2 regions of the Bacillus sp. XF8 genome follow, and region 1 is predicted to be linked to the other one. Evidence: predicted binding sites of a transcription regulator. Region 1 holds the regulator's gene; the other holds the start of a gene.
The links. Region 1 encodes Rex, which represses fermentation and respiration genes when NADH is low (regulators of the CRP and FNR family bind a similar motif). Its sites were predicted from a motif close to TTGTGAAATATTTCACAA; they were not measured.

Region 1 (8,356 bases):
CATTTCCGCCTTCTTCTGGTTTGTCAGCAACAACTGCTTCAGTTGTTAAGAACATTGCTGCAACAGATGCTGCGTTTTGAAGTGCAGAACGAGTTACTTTTGCTGGGTCTACGATACCAGACTCAAGCATGTTTACCCATTCGCCAGTTGCTGCGTTGAAACCAACGCCTACTTTTTCGCCTTTTAAGCGTTCTACAACAACAGATCCTTCTAGACCAGCGTTGATTGCGATTTGACGAACTGGCTCTTCTAAAGCACGAAGTACAATGTTAATACCTGTTGCTTCGTCACCTTCAGCTGAAATAGAAGCTACTTTAGTGTATACGTTCATAAGTGAAGTACCACCACCTGCAACAATACCTTCTTCTACTGCTGCACGAGTTGAGTTAAGTGCATCTTCAATACGAAGTTTACGCTCTTTTAACTCAGTTTCAGTTGCTGCACCTACTTTAATTACTGCTACGCCACCTGCAAGTTTAGCAAGACGCTCTTGTAATTTTTCACGATCGAATTCAGAAGTTGTTTCTTCTAATTGCGCACGGATTTGACCGATGCGAGCTTCGATTTGTTCTGTGCTACCTACACCTTCTACTACAGTTGTGTTTTCTTTCGTTACAACCACTTTACCAGCGCGTCCTAAAGATGCAACTGTAGCAGATTTTAAGTCGCGTCCTAATTCTTCAGTGATTACTTCACCACCAGTTAAGATCGCAATATCTTCTAGCATTGCTTTACGACGGTCACCAAATCCAGGAGCTTTAACAGCAACTACATTGAATGTACCACGAAGTTTGTTTACTACTAATGTAGCTAATGCTTCGCCTTCTACATCTTCTGCAATGATAAGAAGTGGTTTACCTTGTTGTACCACTTGCTCTAACACTGGTAAGATTTCTTGAATGTTAGAAATCTTTTTGTCAGTGATTAAGATGTATGGGTTATCAAGGACAGCTTCCATTTTGTCAGAATCAGTGATCATGTAAGGAGATGCATATCCACGATCAAATTGCATACCTTCTACTACATCTAATTCTGTTGTGAACCCTTTAGATTCTTCTAAAGTAATAACGCCGTCGTTACCAACGCGCTCCATTGCTTCAGCAATTAACTTACCTACTTCTTCATCAGCAGCAGAGATAGCAGCTACTTGTGCAATGGAAGATTTACCTTCGATTGGTTTAGAAATCGTTTTTAATTCTTCTACTGCTGCAACAACAGCTTTCTCGATACCTTTACGAAGACCCATTGGGTTCGCACCAGCTGTTACGTTTTTTAAACCTTCACGAATCATAGCTTGTGCTAATACAGTTGCAGTTGTTGTTCCGTCACCAGCTACGTCATTTGTTTTGCTAGCAACTTCTGCTACTAATTTTGCACCCATGTTTTCGAAAGCATCTTCTAATTCAATTTCTTTCGCAATTGTTACACCATCATTTGTAATAAGTGGTGAACCAAATTTTTTCTCAAGTACAACGTTACGACCTTTTGGTCCAAGCGTTACTTTTACTGCATTTGCAAGAGTGTCGACACCGCGAAGCATCGAACGACGTGCTTCTTCACTAAATTTAATATCTTTTGCCATAATATTTGACCCCCTTGGATTTTTAAAATGTATATAATTAACCGATAACTGCTAAAATGTCACTTTCACGTAAAATCAAGTAGTCTGTACCTTCATATTTCACTTCAGTACCTGCATATTTTGAGAAGATGATAAGATCACCTGCTGCTACCTCTAAAGCAACACGCTCACCATTTTCAAGCACTCGACCAGTACCTACTGCAATAACTTTACCCTCTTGTGGTTTTTCTTTTGCAGTGTCTGGTAATACAATACCACTTGCTGTTTTTTCTTCTGCTTGAACAAGCTCAATTACAACGCGATCACCTAATGGCTTTAGCATGAACAATAACCTCCTCATTTTTCTATGTAAATTTTCTTTATTAGCACTCGAAGACACTGAGTGCTAACACACTTATAATAATAAATAATCTAATTTTCTTTTGCAAGTAAAAAAATCATAATTTTTTCGCAAATTACTATATAAACTTTTTCTATACAACTTCCTAAAGGAAATAATTCTGTTATCGTTATAACCATTCTCAAGAAAGCCTTTTGTATATGAATCAGTTTTTCCACTTACCGTATGTTACAATATGAAAGATACCATAAGTTGTTTTCTCTATAGGTACAGCTTTTTCCTGTCTCCAATTTCACTTTCAATGAAAGATTTACAAAAAAATAATAATAGGGACAGTTATTATGTATCCCCGGCTGGATATTTACATGTTATCCCGCCTTATCTCATAAACTAGAGTTAGAAAGGATGGTTAACCAATTTGAAAAAACAATATTGGTGGATTATAGTTACATATATTCTGATGCAATTATCGGGAATTGTTGGAGTGTGGCTCCTTTTCAAAACAGGACTATACGATAATATGGCGGTTTCACGAGAGCAAAAAATACAAATCATGGCTGGGCACTGGTCAATCATCAGCTTTTTTATTGCATTATGTATTATACTTTGGCTACTTAGAACCGATATCCGCGAAAGACATTTAGATACTAAGCGAGCTAGTATTTCTGCTACAATCGGCTGGATATTTATCGGTTTCTTTTTAGCTATGTTTGCTCAAGTAATCGCAGCTAATATTGAAATGCGATTATTAGGGATTAAGCCCGGTTCTCAAAATACCCAAGATTTGATGGAAATAGCAAGAGCTACTCCATGGTTTCTTATTGTTATCTCTATCATCGGCCCTATTTTAGAAGAGATTGTCTTTAGAAAAATTTTATTTGGAACACTCTATAAAAGATTTAATTTCTTTATCGCGGCAATTATTAGTTCACTTGTTTTTGCAGCAATTCACTTTGATTTTACACATTTGTTAGTATACACTTCCATGGGACTTGTTTTCGCTTTTCTATACGTGAAAACAAAACGAATCATCGTTCCTATTATGGCTCACGTTACGATGAATTCACTAGTTGCAATAACCCAAGTAGTAGTAAGTAACGAACAAATACAAGAAATGATTAAACAAGCAGAAAAAATGCAAGGATTTATCGGAGGATTTTAAATATGAGGAACTCACCATTGTTCATGGCAGCACTGTATTTCCTTCTCGGATGTGTCTTTACACGTTTCGCAATTACGAACGTTACAGATACAATTTGGAACTTTTGGACAATGCTGTTTGCTGCTATGGCAACAATTGATTTTAATTTGGCACTTCGACTTATCTTAGTCAAATTTACAAAGAAAAAGCAATAATAAAACGCAGAGGGATTTCCTCTGCGTTTTATTGTGGATAATTTTTCAAAAAATAAACGAGTGTTTGTAATTCTACAGCTAAATCAATATGATGAATTCTTATATTTTCTGAAACATTTAATCGTGCCGGTGTAAAATTTAAAATTCCATGTACATTTGTTTCGGCCAATCGATCCGCTACAGCTTGTGCAACGGTAGCAGGCACTGTTAATATTGCCACTTGTATATCATTTGTTAAACGTTCTTCTAATTCATCTAAATGATATACAGGAATTCCTCCGATTTCTTTTCCAACTTTCTCTTCATTGACATCAAACGCCATTTCAATCTTTGTATTATTATTTTTCGTGAAATTGTAATGTAAGAAAGCGGTCCCTAAATTACCCACTCCAATAAGTGCTACACGTGTTATATCATCTTGATCGAGCGTTTCTCGGAAAAATGATAGTAAATAATTCACATTATACCCATATCCCTTTTTCCCTAACGCTCCAAAATATGAAAAATCTCTTCGAATTGTCGCGGAATCTACCTTCACCGCTTCACTCAATTCTGCCGATGAAACACGTTGCTTACCAGAAAGAGATAAGTTTTGGATAAATCGATAGTATAGAGGCAATCGTTTGGCAGTGGCCTGTGGAATCTTTTGCTGATCCATATAACCTCTCCTCTCTTCCTATCTTTGTTCATAGACTTAAAACAAATACAGAAGTTTAGCACTTATGACTTTCCTTGTATAATAGAGAGAAGACTTCTCTCTTTATTTTAAACTATACACTATTTTTAGTATGATTGAGAAATATAAACATGGCAAAGTTAAGAAATTATTTGAGGTGAAAACATTGATTTTATTACAAGTGAATGGGCTTTCAAAATTATACGGTGCTGAAACAATTCTTGCAAACATTAAATTGGAAGTTCAAACAAAGGATCGCATTGCACTAGTTGGTCGAAATGGTGCTGGAAAATCCACATTATTAAAAATAATTGCCGGTGAACTATCTCACGACGGTGGAGAAATTATAAAGCCAAAAGATGTTTCAATTGGGTACTTAGCCCAAAATACTGGTTTAGAAACTTCTTTAACAATTTGGGATGAAATGCTTACCGTCTTTACTCATCTGCAGCAAATGGAAAAGAAACTTCGAAGGTTAGAGCAGGAAATGGGTAAGGAAGAGAACTTTTCAAATGCTGCTACGTACGAAAAATTACTCGCTGATTATGATCAATTACAGTTAGACTACAAAGATCAAGGTGGTTATCAATATGAAGCTGATATTCGCTCCATTTTAAGTGGACTTGGTTTTCCAGTTGAAACACACCAAACAACGATTTCTACGTTAAGTGGTGGACAGAAAACAAGACTTGCTCTTGGGAAGCTACTATTAACAAAACCAGACTTACTTATTTTGGACGAACCAACAAACCATTTAGACATCGATACATTAACATGGCTTGAACAATATTTACAAGGCTATCCTGGAGCTATTTTAATCGTTTCCCACGATCGCTACTTTTTAGACAAGCTTGTTACACAAGTATATGAAATTTCTAATAAAGAAAGCAGACGATATGTTGGTAACTACAGTAAATATTTAGATTTAAAAGCTGCACTATATGAGCAGGAAATGAAACGTTATGAGAAACAACAAGAGGAAATTGCTAAACTCGAAGACTTTGTCCAAAAGAACATTGCCCGTGCATCTACAACAAAACGCGCACAAAGTCGCCGTAAACAATTAGATCGAATGGAATTACTGACTAGGCCATCAGGTGATTCTAAGTCCGCATCCTTTCACTTTGATATCGAAAAACAAAGTGGAAACGATGTATTACAAGTAAAAGATGTTTCAATTGGATATGACAAAGAGCCGATTATTGAGCATGTAAATATGCGCTTAACCCGCGGTGATAGTGTCGCACTAGTCGGTCCAAACGGTATTGGGAAATCTACATTATTAAAATCGATTGTGAATAAATTGAATACATTAAGCGGTGAAGTTTCTTTCGGTTCGAATGTTTCTATTGGATATTATGATCAAGAGCAAGCAAACTTAACATCGTCTAAGCGTGTTCTAAACGAACTATGGGATGATTATCCGCTTCAGCCAGAAAAAGAAATTCGCACGATACTCGGTAACTTTTTATTCACAGGGGATGATGTATTAAAGCCAGTATCTTCCCTAAGTGGTGGTCAAAAGGCTCGATTAGCTCTAGCAAAATTGATGATGCAAAAATCTAATCTACTGATTCTCGATGAGCCAACAAACCATCTCGACTTAAACAGTAAAGAGATTTTAGAAAATGCCTTAATTGATTATCCAGGAACTCTTTTATTCGTTTCCCATGATCGTTATTTTATTAACCGTGTAACAACTACAGTGGTTGAGTTATCAACAGAAGGAGCACAAGAATATTTAGGTGACTATGACTACTATATCGAAAAGAAAAATGAAATGATTGAACGTGCGGAATTTGAACAGCAAGAAAATGATACACCTATTCAAAAAAGCATTGCTCAAGAAAAATTAAGCTATCTTGAAGAAAAAGAACGTAAAAAGCAGGAACGACAACGTATCCGGAAAATTGAGGAAATCGAACAAAACATTGCAAAGTTAGAAGAAGAAATTGCAGAATTAGAAGAGGAGCTTTGTCTGCCTGAAGTATACGCTGACTACGAACGAGCTAGTGAGATTACAACAGCAAAGCAAACAAAACAAGAAGAACTAGAGAAATTCATGGCGGAATGGGAAGAATTACACGTATAAAGTGAAATTTCTATCTGTCCCGGTCTAACTCCTTTGCTTTTGCAGAGTCTTCAAGTGGGGGTATCATTGCTCTTGAATAGCAGAATACATTCTCTATACTTAAATAGTAAAAACCAGGAAGTTGAAGATCATTCAACTTCCTGGTTTATTTTTTCATCCGAAAAAAGCAATATATTTTACATATAAAGTGAAACTTTAATCAGTGGGGGGTTTTCTCCATCCCCTACTGATTATCAGCCCGCACCAATCGGGCTTTTACGGGCAGTTTATCTCCCACTTAACTTCTTTGCTTTCACAGAATTTTGAGGTGGGAGTACTACTGCCCGCAAATAGCGGGATAAAAAGGACAATCGTCAAAGGTCTGACCTCACCTGTTTTATCCACAACTTTATACACATATTCACCTTTATAACATAAACGCAAAAATAACTTTTCCACATTATCCCCAAAATATAAAAAAGTTATCCACATTTTATATACACAATAAAACCCATATTATCAACAAATAATATGGGTTTTATCCACAGGTTGTGGTTAATTTTGTGTATAACTATGCTTCAATGTCTAACCCTGGGTTTGCATTTAAAGCCAATGTTGCACGTTTTCCTTGCTCATATGCAATTGTACCTGCGGCTGCAATCATCGCTGCATTATCTGTACACAATGATAAAGGTGGAATGATTAGCTCAATATCCTCTTTCTTAGCAAACTCTTCCTCTAAAGAAGCGCGAAGTCCTTTATTCGCTGCAACCCCTCCAGCAAGAAGCACTTGTTTTACACCATATGCTTCTGCTGCACGCGCTGCTTTCGTTACTAGTACATCTATTACACTCGCTTGGAAGCTAGCTGCTAAATCCTCTGGTGCAATTTCTTCCCCACGTTGTTTTGCATTATGCACAGTGTTGATAACTGCTGATTTCAATCCACTAAAGCTAAAATCATACGAATCTGGTTCTAGCCATGCACGCGGTAAATCAATCGTTGGCTGTCCTTCATGAGCAAGACGGTCAATATGAGGACCACCTGGATATGGCATAGATAATGTACGTGCAACTTTATCATATGCTTCTCCTGCTGCATCATCTCTCGTTTCGCCAATTACTTCAAAGGAACCATGCTCTTTCATATAAACAAGTTCTGTATGTCCTCCAGACACAACAAGTGATAACAACGGGAATTGTAGTTCTTTTACTAAACGATTCGCATAAATATGCCCAGCAATATGATGAACACCAACAAGAGGAATATTATGCGCGAAGGCAACTGCCTTCGCAGCATTAACACCAATTAAAAGTGCTCCTACTAAACCAGGTCCTTCCGTCACAGCAATTGCATCAATATCTTCAAATGTAACGTTCGCTTCTTTTAATGCTTCTTCTAATACAACTGTGATTTGTTCTACATGATGACGAGATGCAATCTCCGGCACCACTCCGCCAAAACGCTTATGGCTTTCAATTTGTGAAGCGACAACGTTTGCCACTATTTCTGTTCCATTTTTAACAACCGCTACAGCCGTTTCATCACAGCTCGTTTCAATACCAAGTATAATCGTATTTTTTTCCATTATATATTCACCCACATTACAAGACCATCTTCATAATTGTCTGTATAGTATCGTTTACGAATCCCACCATTTTGGAATCCATACTTTCGGTATAACTGCTTCGCTACTTCATTTGACACCCGTACTTCAAGTGTCATCGTTTTTGCTCCCATTTCTTTTGCCTGATCCATTACTTCTTTCAACAAAGCATCCCCAAGTTTTTGACCTCGATATTCTGGCAAAATAGCTATGTTCGTAATATGTGATTCGTCAATAATAATCCATAATCCACAGTATCCAATTACCACATCGTCTTTTTCTATTACGACATAATGTGCATATTCATTCATCGTCAATTCACGATGAAACGCATCAGCAGTCCAAGGAGTTGGGAATGACGCTTCTTCAATTGCTACAATTTGAGCAATATCATCAGTCGTCATTTTTCTAAATGTAATATCCATTTTGATATCCCCTATTTTTTTTGACTTTCTAGCCATTTTGCTTCTGCCTCTGCTAAGCGGAGGTAACTTGGAACAAATGTATGCACACTTTGCTCCTCTTTTTGTAATCCTAAAAATGCTAACTCACTTGGTCTTGGGTTGTTCTTTGTACAAGAAGCAAACACAGCTTGCTCTCCTAAATATTCTACAATCGTTTCTTTATGTTGTTCTACATCATTGCCAATAAATAAAACGGGTTGTCCCTTATCTTTTAACATCTGCAACCAATCAACAATAAGAACAATTCGATCATCTTCTATA
Region 2 (4,739 bases), on a different contig from region 1:
CGTAAATACCGTATTTCTCTAAATAGGGGAAAAGTAGATTTTCTTTACGGCTATAATGTTTATCAACATCGAGTAATAAATTTAAGTCTTCTATTAGTTTATAAATATTCTCTTCGCTATCTTCTTTCTCAAAACGTTCATAGTGTAATTGAAGTTTGAAATTAACTAGTAGATCAATTTCTTTGTTTTCCATTTTAAATGTATGAATCGGATGACCCGGTTGTTCTTCCTGCTTATTAGATTGATGGATTTCTTCGATGGATCCTTTGAAAACAGCTGTATGCACGGAGCATAAGCGTTGTACTTCTTCCACAGGAATTCCTTCTTCCTCCATGAGTGCCTGTTCGAGTTTTGAAATTTCTGCTACGGTAATATTTCCGATTGCTTCTTGAAACTGTGCTGTTACATCTTCAATGTTTTTTCCGTTATGAAGATCTTTAATAATAGTCTTTAAGATTGTTTGGTGTTCAGAGTTATTTATATTTTCTTGTTCCCTGTTATTAATGATTTCGCTCATAAGAATTCTCCTCTACTCGTTAATGTGAAATCCATTATTTTTAAAAGTTTCCTTTACTGTATGAAGTGAAATTCCTTTCATTCGGCATCCGTTTGGAATTGTCATTATACGGCCGGCTGTTTGGAGCATATTAGGTTTCGTTATATTTTCAAAGCCGAGATCTTTTAAAAGAGGGATAATCTCGGGATATTGGGTAGTTAAATCATAGACAGTTTGATGAAAATCAATTAACTTTTTCATTATTCTCACCTCGAAAACAAATGATAGTAATTATCAATTACACTGTAACATAAAGGGAGGAAAAAAATTGTGAGCCAAATCACACATTCATTCTTTTTAACAAGTTTGTCACTTTTGCTTTCATTTCGTTATTCACAGTTGGTGAGATTACGATCTCAAAATTTAGAGAGAAAAAGGGAGATAGCGCAGAGTAAACAGCCTGTAAAAGGCTGTAATGAAGGTTCGCCATCAGTGGAGGATGAAAGCCCCCGCTGATGGGAGTATCACTAATGAAAGGAGGATGGCTTCGAATAGAATATTGATTTAGGACAGTTTGGTATCTGATTATATAATTTCATTTTCCAACCTATTTAGATCGATAAGGAAATAACCATCCTCATCCGTAGCAATTAGTTCATTTTTTCTTAAGTAAGTAATAGTTCGGCTCATAGTTTCTCTTGATGTTCCAATCATGTTTGCGAGTTCACGGTTTGTAAAATGAGTCGTTATTTTATATTTGTCATCTATCCGTACACCATTTGACTTACATAAGCGCAGTAATAGCATAATAATTCGCGCATATGTGTCATGAAGAATTTGTTCTTCCAATCTGTTTTGAAGGTCCACGATTTTTTCTCCAAGAACTCTAAATAATTTAATACATAATTCAGGGTATTTGATTAAAATCATCTCAAAATCAACGATAGGAATGACAATTAATTGGGCATTTTCAAGAATTTCAGCATGCGCAGGGAATGTACCTTTTCGGAAGAAACCAGAGTGAGGGAACATTTCTCCGGCTTGAAGTATAGAAACAATTTGTTCTTTTCCAGATGCATCTGTTTTTTGAATTTTCACTTTTCCGGAGTGAATAAAAAATACGCGGTCAAGTGTATCACCCTGCATAAATACAAATGATCTTGCTTTATACATTCGCATTCGTGAAATTTCTACAATTGGTTGAATTTCTTCTTCTGAAAGTTCTTTAAAGAGGGAAACCCCCTGTAAGTGTCTTTTTATTATTTCTGACATATATTCCTCACTCCTAACATCATCCCAATGATAGTGCTTTTCTTATTAATGTATCCTAAATAGAAAAATGAAGCAGTGATAAAAATCATACTTTTGGTTGAAAATGAGACGAATTTCAAAACAAAATTGGAACTTGTAAGGTTTGTGAAACATAAGAGAGAAGAGAGGGAAGTATACGATTTTCGTGAATGGAGATGTCTGTTTGGTAATGGATAAAGTGAAACTTTAATCAGTGGGGGTTTTCTTCATCCCCCACTGATTATTAGCCCTCACCAATCGGGCTTTTACGGGCAGTTAATCCCACACTTAACTTCTTTGCTTTTGCCGAATTTTGAGGTGGGGGTCTTACTGCCTGTTAATGCGGGATAAAACGGGATTCATTGAAAAGAGGTCGTTATTCCTCTTTTCAATTATCCTGTTTAATTCTTATTTAAGCTTGTGCAATTGCGCGCGGGAATAAAACGTTATTTTCCAAATGAATATGCTCGAACAAATCAGATTCAAGAGCTTCAAGGCGTTGATAGACAAGACGATAAGTGCCACAAGCACCTACTGGAGGAGTAAAGTCATTCGTAACTTTACGAAGTTCTTTAATGATATCGCCAGCGTGGTCGTGTTCATTTTCTAATTCATCTACTACTTTGCGTAATTTCATATAATTTTCATCAGTTGGATTTTGTTCAAATGCTAAAATCAAAGGAAAATCTTCTGTTTCTTCTTTAATTAAATGTTGCTCTAATTCTGTTTTTAATTCATGGAATAGCTTATGAATTTGAGCTAAATGTGGTTGTCCTGCTCCATGAACGCGTAACACTTTTGTTACGTATGGGCTTAACAGCGGTAACTCTTCATTTAAATAGCGATGATGTTTATTCACAATATAATCAATTAATTCACTATAAGAAGCTGTTTTCCAATTAATTTCAGATTCGTTTAATTGTTTTGTTTCGTGATAGAGCGTATTTAACTTTGTTAAAATTTCTTCTGCAGATAAATTTCTTTCATTAATAGCGTCGATAATCGGTCTATTACCACCACAGCAAAAATCTATTCTATATGATTTGAAAAGGTCACTTGCCTTTGGAAATTGTGTAACAATATCACCAATAACGGAATTTTCGGTAAAAATATGTTTCATATGAATACCTCCATAAAGTTTAAATGTTTTATCTGGGTTAAGAGTATCAATTATTTAGCGTTCATGTGGTGATATATATCACTTATAACGAGTTAATTTCATCATTCGCTATTTTTGTAATTTACAGGATGTGCTACAGGGTTGATAGATAAGATGATACGAATGTAGCTAGAACTAGGTTAAAGATGTGGAGTTAATTATGTAGGAGAAATGTCGTTAATATAAATGAATTTGTGAGGGGAGTGTCCCTATTATTAAAGTTTCGCTTTATGGTATCTAGGTTTTAGTAATCTATATTATTTTAGGAGACCCATATTAAATTAACCATTCATATAAATTTAAAATTGCAAAGAAAAAATAATGCAGTGATTTTACTCACGGTATCCTCTTTGAACATAGCTTATCTTTAATGAAGGGAATGAACTTACAAGGGAAAATTGCAGCTGCATTCGGATCATATGGTTGGAGTGGTGAAGCAATTGAAGTCGTACAAGATTACCTAAATGAAACAAACATGAATGTACAAAGTACATCAAACGTTATTAAATCTACAGGTATGACTCACGTTGAATTCCCTATTCGTATAAGATTCTCTCCAAAGGATAAAGAAAAAACACGACAAATCAAACATGCAACAACGTTTGTCACAGATTTATTACTAAGCTCTATTTAATAGAAAACGTAGGTGAAAACATGGAAAAGAATTTTGTTATTATCGGAAGCGGAGTAGCTGCTGTAAATGCTGCAAAGATAGTTAGAGACCATGACAAGGATGCAAATATATTCATTTTTGGTGAAGAATCATCTTTACCGTATAACAGAATTAAACTATCAAAAGAGTTATACTCAGATTTACACAATGAAAGGATTTTAATCAAAAAAGAAAAGTGGTACCAAAAGAATAATATATCTGTTTTCACAAATACAAAGGTAGTAAAAATTGATACAGAGCAGCAACAGATTGTTACATCAAATGATGAGAAAATTTCTTATTATAAACTATTAATTTGTACAGGTGCAAATAATAAAAGGCTACCAGTAGATGGAATAAATAAAAAAAATATCTTTACGATTAGAGACATGCAGGAAGCAGATGACTTTAAAGCATGTTTAGAAGATAAAAAGCATGTTGTAAACATTGGCGGAGGCGTACAAGGATTAGAAACAGCTTGGTCTATTATGAAAGCTGGTAAAAAAGTATCCATTGTAGAAGTGGCTGATAAATTAATGGGGAGACAATTGGATGAGAAAACGTCTCTTTTATTAAAACAAAAAATTGAAAGTGCCGGAGTAAAAGTATATGTAAATACGACTATTGATTCTATTCTTGGAGAAGAAGTAGTAACTGGAATGAAAGTGAACGGTGAACAACTAATAGATTGTGATAGTGTTGTGTATTCAATTGGAGTCACTCCTAACATTTCTTTAGTAAACAATACTCCTATTCATGTAAATAGAGGTATTGTTGTCAATGAGAAGATGGAAACGAATGTGGAATCTGTATATGCTGCTGGGGATGTCGCAGAGGTAAACGGTGAAATTGGCGGACTATGGGGACGAGCAATGGATCAAGGGAAAATTGCAGGAAGTAATATGGTTTCTAATCCTGCAATTTACAAAAAGGAAATTCCAACTACTATCTTTAATGCATTCAATGTATCTTTATTCTCAATTGGATTCGTTGATGAAAAACAATGTGATACAACTATCGTTGAAGAAGATGAAAAAGAGAAGTATACAAGGCTATTTATTAAAGATAATCAAATAGTGGGTGTTATCTCATTAGAAGGAATAGCAGCATCCATCCCTTACAAATCTGCTATTGAAAAACAA

Region 2: a site for Rex is predicted at 2,973-2,990, ahead of ric (iron-sulfur cluster repair di-iron protein). Genes of this name have one in related genera too.

What each region holds. Positions count from the first base shown of each region.
Region 1 is NZ_JAGDQK010000054.1:1,122-9,477, reverse strand. It holds gene groL (chaperonin GroEL) at 1-1,582, opposite strand, end outside; gene groES (co-chaperone GroES) at 1,620-1,904, opposite strand; gene J4P91_RS25950 (CPBP family intramembrane glutamic endopeptidase) at 2,341-3,084, shown strand; gene J4P91_RS25945 (YdiK family protein) at 3,087-3,278, shown strand; gene J4P91_RS25940 (redox-sensing transcriptional repressor Rex) at 3,307-3,936, opposite strand; gene J4P91_RS25935 (ABC-F family ATP-binding cassette domain-containing protein) at 4,121-6,046, shown strand; gene tsaD (tRNA (adenosine(37)-N6)-threonylcarbamoyltransferase complex transferase subunit TsaD) at 6,597-7,613, opposite strand; gene rimI (ribosomal protein S18-alanine N-acetyltransferase) at 7,613-8,056, opposite strand; gene tsaB (tRNA (adenosine(37)-N6)-threonylcarbamoyltransferase complex dimerization subunit type 1 TsaB) at 8,068-8,356, opposite strand, start outside.
Region 2 is NZ_JAGDQK010000018.1:86,580-91,318, forward strand. It holds gene J4P91_RS11600 (DUF438 domain-containing protein) at 1-517, opposite strand, end outside; gene J4P91_RS11605 (DUF1858 domain-containing protein) at 530-757, opposite strand; gene J4P91_RS11610 (hypothetical protein) at 827-1,012, shown strand; gene J4P91_RS11615 (Crp/Fnr family transcriptional regulator) at 1,082-1,768, opposite strand; gene ric (iron-sulfur cluster repair di-iron protein) at 2,199-2,906, opposite strand; partial or broken gene J4P91_RS11625 (FprA family A-type flavoprotein) at 3,316-3,579, shown strand; gene J4P91_RS11630 (NAD(P)/FAD-dependent oxidoreductase) at 3,600-4,739, shown strand, end outside.